Regions from separate parts of the Bacillus sp. XB1 genome, predicted to be linked through region 3. Evidence: riboswitches for the same ligand, from Rfam matches in the RefSeq annotation. Region 3 holds a riboswitch; each other region holds the start of a gene.
What was found. A riboswitch is a leader RNA that binds a small molecule or an ion and turns the genes downstream of it on or off. The one in region 3 is predicted to bind thiamine pyrophosphate.
Positions count from the first base shown of each region.

Region 1: another riboswitch for thiamine pyrophosphate. It lies ahead of thiC (phosphomethylpyrimidine synthase ThiC); the one in region 3 lies ahead of thiM (hydroxyethylthiazole kinase).
Region 2: another riboswitch for thiamine pyrophosphate. It lies ahead of tenA (thiaminase II); the one in region 3 lies ahead of thiM (hydroxyethylthiazole kinase).
Region 4: another riboswitch for thiamine pyrophosphate. It lies ahead of tenA (thiaminase II); the one in region 3 lies ahead of thiM (hydroxyethylthiazole kinase).

Region 1 covers NZ_JBNRIL010000003.1:88,217-91,420, reverse strand. Annotated here, with positions in the region: gene lldP (L-lactate permease) at 1-981, shown strand, start outside; TPP riboswitch at 1,053-1,168, shown strand; gene thiC (phosphomethylpyrimidine synthase ThiC) at 1,281-3,041, shown strand; gene ACK1U5_RS21680 (arsenic transporter) at 3,143-3,204, opposite strand, start outside.
Region 2 covers NZ_JBNRIL010000001.1:1,131,943-1,135,146, forward strand. Annotated here, with positions in the region: gene ACK1U5_RS05750 (DUF3937 domain-containing protein) at 200-463, opposite strand; gene tenA (thiaminase II) at 861-1,550, opposite strand; TPP riboswitch at 1,678-1,783, opposite strand; gene ACK1U5_RS05760 (D-alanine--D-alanine ligase) at 1,857-2,771, opposite strand; gene pdxR (MocR-like pyridoxine biosynthesis transcription factor PdxR) at 2,776-3,204, opposite strand, start outside.
Region 3 covers NZ_JBNRIL010000005.1:109,528-112,731, forward strand. Annotated here, with positions in the region: gene topB (DNA topoisomerase III) at 1-1,237, opposite strand, end outside; TPP riboswitch at 1,464-1,573, shown strand; gene thiM (hydroxyethylthiazole kinase) at 1,646-2,455, shown strand; gene thiE (thiamine phosphate synthase) at 2,471-3,130, shown strand.
Region 4 covers NZ_JBNRIL010000001.1:2,909,700-2,912,903, reverse strand. Annotated here, with positions in the region: gene ACK1U5_RS14985 (SH3 domain-containing protein) at 1-1,088, opposite strand, end outside; TPP riboswitch at 1,358-1,469, shown strand; TPP riboswitch at 1,530-1,633, shown strand; gene tenA (thiaminase II) at 1,719-2,414, shown strand; gene ACK1U5_RS14975 (ABC transporter ATP-binding protein) at 2,383-3,132, shown strand; gene ACK1U5_RS14970 (ABC transporter permease) at 3,132-3,204, shown strand, end outside.

The DNA.
Region 1 (3,204 bases), on a different contig from region 3:
CTTGTAGCGGGTAGTTCATTTGCGATTACGCAGTTCATTACAGCGACATTTTTAGGACCGGAACTTCCGGATATTACATCGGCACTTGTAAGTTTAATTAGTTTAGCGCTGTTCTTAAAAGTTTGGCAGCCGAAAGAAACTTATCAATCTGGACAAGCAAATAGTGAAGTAGCAGCAACAACGACAGTAGCATCGATGCCAAAATTAACGTTTGGAAAAGTAGTGAAGGCATGGTCCCCATTTATCGTATTAACGGTTATGGTAGTCATTTGGAGCCAAAGTTTCTTTAAGGCATTATTCGCTCCAGGAGGGGCTTTAGAAAGTCTTGTGTTTAAGTTTGAAATTCCAGGTCTGCATAATTTAGTAATGAAAGCAGAGCCAATTGTAAATAAACCAACGCCTTACGAGGCAATTCTGAAGTTTGATGTATTATCGGCAACTGGAACAGCGATTTTAATTGCTTGTATCATTTCCATGTTTATTTTGAAAATGAATGTAAAAGATGCAGCAGTGACATTTAAAGAAACGTTAAGCGAATTAAAAATGCCAATTCTATCTATCGGATTTGTACTAGGGTTTGCATTTATTGCAAACTATTCTGGTCTATCTTCTACGTTAGCGTTAGCATTAGCCGGAACTGGCGGACTATTCCCGTTCTTCTCACCATTCTTAGGCTGGATTGGCGTATTCCTAACAGGGTCTGATACGTCTGCGAATGCACTGTTCTCAAATTTACAAGCCATTACAGCGCAGCAAGTCGGCGTATCTGAAGTGCTTCTTGTTGCAGCAAATACAACAGGCGGTGTAACAGGGAAAATGATTTCCCCGCAGTCGATTGCGATCGCTTGTGCGGCGGTTGGTCTTGCTGGAAAAGAATCGGATTTGTTCCGTTTTACAGTGAAGCATAGCTTATTCTTCGTAATTATTGTTGGTATTATGACGTATGTGCAGGCGTATTATTTAACGTGGATGATTCCGTAAAGTGCAAAAGAAATAAACTTTTCATTTTTCAGATTATCGTGTATGATGGGAAAGTATTGAAAATTAAATCAGTGATAAACTAGGGGTGCCTAACGTATGCGTAGGCTGAGAGAGAAGCGCGTGAACTTCTTAACCCTTTGGACCTGATCTGGCTCGTACCAGCGTAGGGAAGTTAACGGCTTTACATAATGATGTCTTTATGAGCCAGGTCCTTATTTTTTTATGGACCTGGCTCTTTTTATTTTGGCATGCGCTGGCCATATCTTGTCCTTGTCACGAACAGGGGGGCAACAAAATTTATGAAACAATCTGTTTCAGCTGAGCAAATTGAATTGAAGTCGAGTTTACCAGGGAGTAAGAAAGTATATGTGGATGGACCACGAGAAGGTATGAAAGTGCCGATGCGTGAGATTGAACAAAGCGAAACGAATGGCGTTCCAAATCCACCAATCCGTGTGTATGATACGAGCGGTCCTTATACAGATCCTGCGTATAAGGTCGAGTTGGAAAAAGGAATTCCAACGCCGCGCCACTCTTGGATTATGGGGCGTGGTGATGTAGAAGCATACGAAGGGCGTGAAGTGAAACCAGAGGATGACGGTGTGAAAGTAGCTTCGAAGCATACACCTGTTTTCCCGCAAATGGATCGCCAGCCGCTTAGAGCAAAGCAAGGTGCAAACGTTACGCAAATGCACTATGCACGTAATGGCATTATTACGTCTGAGATGGAATACGTTGCGATTCGTGAAGGGGTAGAGCCGGAGTTTGTTCGTAAGGAAATCGCAGAAGGTCGCGCTATTTTACCAGCGAATATTAATCATCCAGAAGCTGAACCGATGATCATCGGGCGTAATTTCCATGTGAAGGTAAACGCCAATATCGGAAACTCAGCTGTATCTTCTTCGATTGCAGAAGAAGTAGAGAAGATGACATGGGCAACGCGCTGGGGTGCAGATACGATTATGGATTTATCTACAGGTAAAAATATTCATACGACGCGGGAGTGGATTATTCGTAACGCGCCTGTACCAGTTGGAACTGTACCGATCTATCAAGCGCTGGAAAAAGTAAACGGAATTGCAGAAGATTTAACGTGGGAAGTATATCGTGATACGTTAATTGAGCAGGCGGAGCAAGGCGTTGATTACTTTACGATTCACGCTGGTGTATTGCTTCGTTATATTCCAATCACGGCAAAGCGTACGACAGGTATCGTTTCGCGCGGTGGTTCGATTATGGCGCAGTGGTGTTTATTCCATCATAAAGAAAACTTCCTATATACTCACTTTGAAGAGATTTGTGAAATTATGAAGCAGTATGATGTTTCGTTCTCTCTTGGAGATGGATTACGTCCAGGGTCTATTGCAGATGCCAATGACGAAGCACAGTTTTCTGAGCTTGAAACACTTGGTGAATTAACCAAAATTGCTTGGAAACATGATGTGCAAGTTATGATTGAAGGACCTGGACACGTACCGATGCACTTAATTAAAGAGAATATGGAGAAAGAGCTTGATATTTGTCAGGGCGCGCCGTTTTACACACTTGGGCCACTAACGACAGATATTGCACCAGGTTATGACCATATTACATCTGCAATTGGAGCTGCGATGATTGGCTGGTTTGGAACAGCGATGCTTTGTTATGTAACGCCGAAAGAACATTTAGGTTTGCCAAACAAAGATGATGTACGCACGGGTGTTATTACGTACAAAATTGCAGCGCATGCGGCTGATCTTGCGAAAGGACATAAAACGGCTCATCAGCGTGATGATGCACTTTCAAAAGCACGCTTCGAATTCCGTTGGCGCGATCAATTTAATTTATCTTTAGATCCTGAACGTGCGATGGAATATCATGATGAAACGTTGCCTGCAGAAGGGGCAAAGACAGCTCACTTCTGTTCAATGTGTGGACCGAAGTTTTGTAGTATGAGAATTTCACATGATATTCGTGAATATGCAAAAGAAAATGATTTAGAAACGACAGAAGCAATTGAAAAAGGAATGAAAGAGAAAGCAGAAGAATTTAAAGAAGCTGGTAGTCATTTATATCAATAACATGTTACACCTCTTTACTTGATTGATCACACTGTAGTACCTAACTTTATTATAGAAGAAGCCCCATTTGCTAAGACGGTAGCAAATGGGGCTTCTGTTGTTTATAAGGCGAAGAAGAGATGTACCCAGTAGAATAAGAGGAATAGTGTGACGACTGTTGTGA
Region 2 (3,204 bases), on a different contig from region 3:
TAATTATGATCCATATCCTATATATTTCCGTCTGCTGCTTAGATTTTTCTGTACTGTAAGTGGCTTTCGCTATAACACCTCCAAGTGACCAGTTTTTATGACGGTTAAGAAATTCCAACAAAAAAAGCCCTAATTAGGGCTTTTCATTCTATTTCTCCAGCAAAGCTCTCTATGAAATTGTTAATTAAAAAAGACACACTTAGATTGATGCGTCTTTTTGTGATGCCTCTTTTGTGAAATCATATAAAGCAATTGCGCCTAAAAGAACAAGTATACCTTGAGGAACATCTAGCAAAATAGTTTTCCAAATTTCTGGAATTACCCATTTAATATCTGCTGCTGTTTCAAGATATGTTTGGAAATAGCTGATTGTAAAATTAATTATCCCTAAAAATACAAACAACGATAAACCAAATCGAATTAATTTCTTATTTGTAAACATATAACACCTCTCAAAATTCATTGGATATTCCTGCTTTTGCTTCTTTATATTTACATATCTCTATATCTAATTTTAACACATAAAGAACTCAAAAAAATACGATATGCATATTTGCATATCGTATTAACAACACTCCATGATAATTTAGAAATTCCTGCAAAGAAAAAACAACTCCGTTACAGCTAACAGCTCGGGTTTCTTTTCTTATTTAACTTCATACCACCAACATTTACGTTCTTTGATTGTAAAATAAATGTGACAGAAGTTTATCCAGTTAATGCGTAGACAAGTAAATGAGCTAAATTATCGATATTCTATTTCGCCATATCAGTAGCACTAATGACTTTACGCAAATTTGACAAGAAAAAATATATAGCTAGGTATGATCCATACCTAGCTATAACATTACTTCTATTCTTTATCCAATTACGTCTTTTACGTCTGTATCCACTGGCCACTTTTCTAATGTATAAGCCATTTCCCAAAATGAATATTCATATTGACTGCTAATAATAAAATGCTGTTTCATACGCTTGCGGTCTGTCTCTGTTACTTTTTCAGCGATAGTATCTAAACGTGTAATTTGCTCTTCAACTAGCGTACGGAACCAATCAGATCCATAAGCAGAAATCCATTCGTTATAAATTTGCTCTTCCGGCTGGCACTCTTTTAAGCGTTCGCCAATTTCATAATACAACCAATAGCAAGGTAAGATTGCTGCAATAATATCTCCTAAATGTCCTTCATACGCAGCACGATACATATGTGAAGTATACGCATATGCAGTTGGCGCAGGAATAAAATTATCTTTTTCTTCTTTTGTTATCCCTAGCTTTTTAGCAAAATTCTCATGTAATGATAATTCCGCCTCATATGTATTTTGGGCATGGTGTGCCATACGAGCTGTCGTTTCTAATTCAAGAGCTTTTGCAGCTCCTAATGTTTGTACTCTAGCAAAATGACTCAAATAATATGAATCTTGAAGAACATAATAGCGAAAACTAGCTAAATCTAACGTTCCTTCACCAAGTTTTTTTACAAAAGGATGGTTAAAACTCGCTTTCCAAATTGAATCTACTTCTTTACGTAACGATTGTGAAAAAGTCATTTAAATCCCTCCAATAATATATAAAATATAGATATTTATCCACAGCTATTAACGCTTTAAAATAAAAAAACTTTCTTTACAGGCGTAAAGAAAGTGAAATTGACAGTATTTATTTACTCATTAAATAGCAACGTCTTTCCCACTTCCCTACGCTGGCATTAACCAGATCAGGTACTAAGAGTCTCAAAATCACATTTGATCTCAGCCTATAAAAGGCCCCCCTAGTGGATAAATATTTTGTTTTTATAATGTATTCATCATAGCATACTTCGTGAAACTGTCAAAAAAATTAGTTATATAATTCCCTTAAAACCCCTCTTCTTTTCTAACTTTTAATGATGTTTCAATAATCATATCTAATAGTTTGCTATAACTAATTCCCGCTGCTTCTGCACTTTTTGGCAATAAACTTGATTGTGTCATCCCTGGTAATGTATTAATTTCCATTACATATGGAACTCCGTCCTTCACCATCATATCAACTCTTGCATAAACACTACATTTTAATGCTTTATAACAAGCGAGTGACGCTTTATTTACACGTTCATTAATTTCTGCTGGAAGTTCAATAACTTCCTCAACTGTACTAGTATCATCATATTTTGCATTGTAGTCAAAGAACTCGGCTGCATGTCGAATTGAAACTATAGGTAACTGTTTTCCATCCAGAATGGAACATGTAATTTCATCACCTTTTATATACTTCTCAATTACTACTTCAGAATCCCATTCGAATACAGTTTCTAGCATTGAGATCAATTCATTTTTATTATAAACGATTTTCACTCCGACACTCGATCCGCCAGAGTTTGGTTTTACTACTAATGGAAATCCTAACTTATCTAACTCATCAAGATTTAGATCCTCCATTTTTGTAAGTTCAATCCAATCTGGTGTTTCTACACCTTCATAACGTAAAATCTTTTTCGAAATATTTTTATCCATACATATACTGCTAGATAACATATTACTTCCGCTATAAGGAATCCCTAAACTCTCCAGTGTTCCTTGAACTGTCCCATCTTCTCCGTATTTTCCGTGTAACGCGAGCAACGCAAAGTCAATGTCTTTCGCTTTTTCAATTAAATCCACTTTTTCATTTAATGTAATTGGAACTATTTCATACTTATTTTTATCTAAATGAGCAATCATTTCATTCCCCGTCATAATTGAAACTTGTTTTTCAGACGATACCCCGCCCATAATAACACCGATTTTCATTTTCTCAACTCCAAATTTCATTTTTTAATGTATCACCAATTATTTTAATTCCCCGAACTATTTCTTCTTCTTTCAAGCGCGAAAACCCTAATCGGAAAGTGTTCGCTCCTTCTCCATCAGAGTAAAAAACATCTCCAGGTGAAAACGTAACGCCTTTCTCATAACACTTTTGTAAAAGTGTGCGGGCATTCATATGCTCTTCTAGTTCTATAAATAAATGAAGTCCACCATCTCCAGTCATTCTTTTGAAATGAATGTACTGGTTACATGCCCCGACAGCTAACTCATATTTTTTCTTATAAACAGATCTTGCCTTTTTTAAATATTTCTCAAAATATCCCTCATGTAAATATTGAAACAGAACAGCTTGATCTAGCGTAGATGTGTGAATCGTTCTTGCTCTTTTTACGCTTTCTAAATAATGAATCAGCTC
Region 3 (3,204 bases):
TTGTGCGTAACGTTAGTTGTTCGTATTCGAATGCTGGGAATAAAACAGCTAAGAAACGTTTTACAACTAAATCATAAATTTTGCGTTCTTTATCTGTGAATGCTGCGAAGTTAACGTATCCTTCTGTTGGAATAATCGCATGATGATCGCTTACTTTACTATCATCAACAAATGATTTGTTAGGTTTGATAGGCTTTTGTAATACTTTATGTGCGAAGGGACGGTATTCTCCAACACCACATGCTTTTAGACGTTCTGGAAGTGTTCCAACGATATCAGATGAAATGTAGCGTGAATCTGTACGAGGGTACGTTAGTACTTTATGCTGTTCATACAATTTTTGCATAATATTTAATGTTTCTTTAGCAGAGTAACCGAACTTTTTATTTGCATCACGTTGTAATTCAGTTAAATCGTAAAGACCAGGAGAGAATGACTTCTTCTGTTTCTTATCAATTTCCACAACAGCAGCATTTTGTTTATCTAAACTTTTTACAATACCATCGATTTTTTCTTTATTAAAACTACGGCTATTGCCATTTGCATCTTGCCAAGTAAGTTTGAGCTTCTCCATTGTTTGAGCTTCGATGCCGTAGTAAGTTTGAGCTTTGAAGTTCTTTATTTCATCCTCACGACTAGCAATCATAGCAACAGTAGGGGTTTGTACACGGCCGCAATTTAACTGGGCATTAAAGCGAGTCGTTAAAGCACGAGTTGCATTAAGACCGATATACCAGTCAGCTTCTGAACGTGCAACTGCTGAAGCATATAAATTGTCATATGCCTTACCTGGTTTTAAATTTGCAAAACCATCTTTAATTGCTTTATCGGTTACAGAAGAAATCCATAAACGTTTGATTGGTTTATTTAGCTTAACTTTATCGATAATCCAGCGTGCGACTAATTCCCCTTCACGTCCAGCGTCTGTTGCTACAATAATTTCATTTACATCTTTTCGAAGTAGCTGACTTTTTACAGCATTAAATTGTTTACCAGTTTGTTTAATAACCGTTAATTTCAAACGCTCAGGTAGCATCGGTAAATCTTCTAAATTCCACTTTTTATATTTCACATCATAACTTTCTGGATCTGCTAATGTAACGAGATGACCTAAAGCCCAAGTTACAATATATTTACTACCCTCAAGATAGCCGTTTCCTTTTTTATCACACTTCAGTACACGAGCAATATCTCGTGCAACGGAAGGTTTTTCAGCGATTACAACGCTTTTTGACATATTAAAAACATCCTTTCAAATTTCCATAAGTTAAATATAGCATACATCTTCTTGAGATTCAGTTTCGCTCCATATTTGATCGGTTTTTAGTGGGATGAACAAAACACTCACTGATTAAAGTTTCACTTGATTATGTTTATTGTTATATAGGTTGCTTCTATATTAAATAGAAAAGTAAAGAACTTGTTATTTTAGTAGAATAAGAGTAGACTTTGAAGTAGATGAATAATAAGCACATGGGAGTTTGTGGATGCAAACTGAGAGTATGACTAGTCCGTCATTGACCATTTGAACCTGTTGGATAATGCCAGCGTAGGGAGAGTGTAAAAGCACATGTTCAGGCACTTTGCGTACGCGCAAAGTGTCTTTTTGTGTATCTCCCATCATTATAGTTAGGAGATGAAAAGGATGAATATGAAAGAAATTAGTAAAGTAGTGGATTTGGTGAGAGAATCTAATCCGCTCGTTCATAATATTACAAATGTTGTTGTAACAAATTTTACTGCTAACGGTTTGTTGGCACTTGGAGCATCGCCTGTAATGGCGTATGCAAAAGAAGAAGTAGCAGAAATGGCTAGCATTGCTGGAGCGTTAGTATTAAATATGGGGACACTTCGTCCTGAAGAAGTAGAAGCGATGTTACTCGCGGGTAAATCAGCAAATGCGAACAATGTGCCAGTACTATTTGACCCAGTTGGTGCAGGAGCAACTTCGTATCGAACAGAAGTTGCGAGACATATTCCAGCCGAAATAGATTTAGCAATTATCCGCGGAAATGCGGCTGAAATAGCAAATGTTATTAATGAGAAATGGGAAATTAAAGGGGTAGACGCTGGTACTGGAAATGGCAATGTTGTAAGTATTGCAAGGCAGGCAGCAGATGAACTAAATACAGTTGCGGTCATTACTGGAAAAGAAGATGTTGTTACAGATGGAGAGAGAACTATTGTTATTCGAAATGGTCACCCTATTTTAACGAAAGTTACGGGAACAGGTTGTTTACTAACTTCTGTAATAGGAGCATTTGTAGCAGTGGAAAAAGATTATGTAAAAGCAGCAGTAGCCGCATTAACGTTTTATGGTGTAGCTTCGGAACTGGCAGCTGCTAAGGCGGTAGAAAAAGGGCCTGGTAGTTTCCAAATTGAATTTTTAAATCAATTAGCGAATACAACTTCAGGTGATATTGAGAAGTATGGGAAGATTGTGGAGTTAGAGTAAGAGGGAGTGAAAGAAATGGCACGCATTGAAATAGATAAAATGTCTAAGCTATTGCAAGTGTATTTTATTATGGGAAGTAATAACTGCACGAGGGATCCTTTAGCTGCATTGAAAGAAGCGTTAGATGGTGGAGTGACACTTTTTCAGTTTCGCGAGAAGGGGGAAGGTTCTTTAATCGGAGAAGATAGAGTGCGCTTTGCAAAAGAATTGCAGACGCTTTGTAAGGAATATAGTGTTCCTTTCATTGTAAATGATGATGTAGAATTAGCCATTGAATTAGATGCAGATGGTGTTCATGTTGGACAAGATGATGAAGGAATTACATCTGTTCGTGAAAAAATGGGAGATAAAATTATCGGCGTATCTGCTCATACAATTGAAGAAGCACGCTTTGCAATCGAAAATGGAGCAGATTATTTAGGCGTTGGACCTATTTTCCCAACGAGTACGAAAAAAGATACGAAAGCGGTTCAAGGAACGAAAGGGTTAGCTTATTTTAGAGAACAAGGAATTACAGTGCCAATCGTTGGTATTGGTGGGATTACAATTGAAAATACAGCGGCAGTTATAGAAGCGGGTGCGGACGGTGTTTCAGTTATTTCAGCAATTAGTTTAGCGGAATCTGCGTATGAAAGTACGAGAAAATTAGTTGAAGAAGTAAAGAGAAGTTTGTAGGGAAGGAAGTGTAGTATTTTAAGTGCTACATGAAGAAATAGACTGCCCAAAATTTAAACAAATATTTGATTAAA
Region 4 (3,204 bases), on a different contig from region 3:
AATTCAAAATGAAGATGTTGCCCGTATGAATGACCTGTGTTTCCCATATGACCTATTAATTGTCCAGTTTGTACTTGATCACCAGCTTGTACAGTGCGATCCTTCATATGAGCATAAACAGTTGTATATAATTTCCCATTGATTTGATGCGCAATGAAAACAACATTGCCATAGCTAGCTGAATAATAAGATTTCACAACTTTACCTGCAGCAGCAGCTTGGATAGAGACGTTTCCTGGAGCGGCAATATCTATACCATAATGCATTTGTTCCCAGCGTATATCAAAGGTTGAGCTAATTCTTCCTTGAGCAGGGAATTTGAAAGCAGCTGGAATTGATGAAGGTTGATCTGTTTTAGCTTGTGGTTGATTTTGTACTACATAGTGTTTTGCTACATATCCGTATCCTGTGCCAAAACGAATTTTATACCAAGTTCCTACAGTTTCTACTACTTGTACTTGTGTACCGTTTTGTAATGAACCGAGTAGAGCGCTACTTGTACTAGCGTTGCTACGTACATTTAGATTAGGTGTTGCAACAGTATATTTTGTATTATTTTGAACGGTGATTCCTTTTACTAAGGGTTGTGAACCATTAGAGATGAATGCTTTTTGTACGTAACCTGTTTGGCCATTATGCGATATTTTATACCATTCGCCTTGATCTTCTTGAACGGTAATAAACTTGCCATTTGGTAATACATCTAAAATGGAAGATTCTAAATTAGGTTCAGAGCGAACGTTTAATGCATTAGCATTAACGATGTATTGATCATTAGAATGAAGTTTGTTTTTTAGTAAAATAGTATCTTTTTGTACATAACCTACTTTATTATGAACAGATACTTTATACCACTCATTAGTTGTTTCAAGGATGTTCACTTTTGTATTAAAGCGAATTGTATCAATTGATGTGCTTTTTACGTTATCTTCTGTATGTAATGCTACTTGATCGACTTTGACATACCCAGTTTTAATATTAGATAATTGTTCAGCGTTTGCTTTTTGTACATTTGTTTCACCCATAGAAGGAAGTAAAGAAGCAATCGCTACAGTAGTTGCTGTTAAAGCAGTAGCTTTCATATTCATGGAATAGAGACCTCCTCTAGTTGTATAGTTGTAATTTTATTATAGTATAAAGATATAATATAGTGGGTGTATTCACATAAATGTAATATGAAATCAATATAAAAATAAATTTTTTGAGGATAATGATTCCTTCTTATGCAATTAATTGGGGTTTTATTTTCTAAAATAGAATGTATGTATTGTATAACTTTGATATTATGTTGATAATTAAGAAAATTAAAAAAGTTGATGATGTCTTATTAGGGTGTTATACTGACAGTGATAATTTTATAGTTTGCTAGGAGAGCTGGTGTTGCCAGCTGAGAGTAGGCCGTAAGCCTTTGATCCTTTTTATTACCTGATCTAGATTATGCTAGCGTAGGGAAGCAATTCGGACACTAACAATGAGTCCCCGTTTCTTTGCGTATAGAAACGGGGCTTTTTTATTTAAAAATTTCATATTGAAACCACTAGGGGTGCTTGATTTGCTGAGAGAGGAATAATCCTTAACCCTTACAACACCTGATCTAGGTAATACTAGCGAAGGGAAGTGGAACATCGAATAAATGTATAACTTTATTTGCTGTAACCACTTCTTATATATAGAAGTGGTTTTTTATTTAGATACATATATTGAAAGGGGATAGAGAAATGAAATTTTGCGATAGATTATTAGAAACTGTGCAACCGGTTTGGGAGATGAGTCATAATCATCCGTTTGTAGTGGGTATGGGAGATGGCACGTTAGAAAAAGATAAATTCCAGTATTATATTATTCAAGATTATTTATATCTGCTAGATTATGCAAAGTTATATGCGATTGGTGTTGTAAAAGCAACGAATCCACAAGTAATGGGAAAGTTCGCTGAACAAATTGATGGAATATTAAATGGCGAAATGACAATCCATAAACAATATGCAAAAAGACTTGGAATTTCTATAGAGGAGATAGAGTCTGCGAAACCATCTGCTAAAAATTTAGCTTATACAAATTACATGATGTCTGTATCTCAAAATGGCACACTTGCGGAATTAATAGCAGCGCTTCTTCCATGTATGTGGAGCTATTGGGAAATTGGAAAGCGTTTAAATGATATTCCTGGAGCAAGAGATCATGAGTTTTTTGGTGAGTGGATTCAAGGATATAGTTCGGAAGAATACGGTAATCTGTGTATTTGGTTAATAGATTTATTAAATAAAATGGCAGTTGGAAAGTCTGAGACAGAACTAGAAAGATTAGAGGAGATTTTCTTATATTCCAGTCGATTTGAATATTTATTCTGGGATATGTCCTATCGTAAGGAGATGTGGGGATTTGAGGAGCAAGAACATACTACAGTTTCATAATGTTTCTTTTCATTACGATGAGAAACCAATCATCCATGAATTAAATGCTTCTATACATGAGAAAGAGTTTGTCAGTATTATCGGACCGAGTGGATGTGGGAAAAGTACTTTATTTCGCCTTATTACAGGTCTAGAAAAGGTAAGTACTGGACAGATAGAACTGACAGAAACAAAGCACCATCCTGTAGGATATATGCCGCAAAAAGATATGCTTTTGCCGTGGAGAACAATTATTGAGAATGCTGCCCTGCCGCTAGAGTGCCAAGGTGTACAGAAGAAAGAAGCACAAGTAAAGGCAAAGGAACTGTTACATAAATTTGGTTTGCAAGGGTATGAGAAAAAATATCCGAAAGATTTATCTGGTGGTATGAGACAACGTGTATCTTTTATTCGAACTTTATTAACAGGCGGGGAAATATTGCTGTTAGATGAACCATTTAGTGCGTTGGATGCTTTAACGAAGACCTCTTTGCAAGAATGGTTGTTTGAACAATGGCAAGAGTGGGAAAAAACAATTTTATTCATTACTCATGATGTTGAAGAAGCGTTATTTCTTTCAAACCGAGTTTTAGTAGTGGAACAGCAGCCGATAACGACTTTGACTGAGCGGACTGTACCGCTTGATCATAACAGAACACGAAAAGATTTATATAAACCGGAAGTATTAGCGCTGAAAGATGAGCTTCTTAGTATGTTACAAAGGCAGGTACTTGTGTGATGAACCGATTGAAAGAATTAGTTCCTGCTATTACACTTTCTAGTATTTTACTAGCTGTGTGGGAAATAGGAG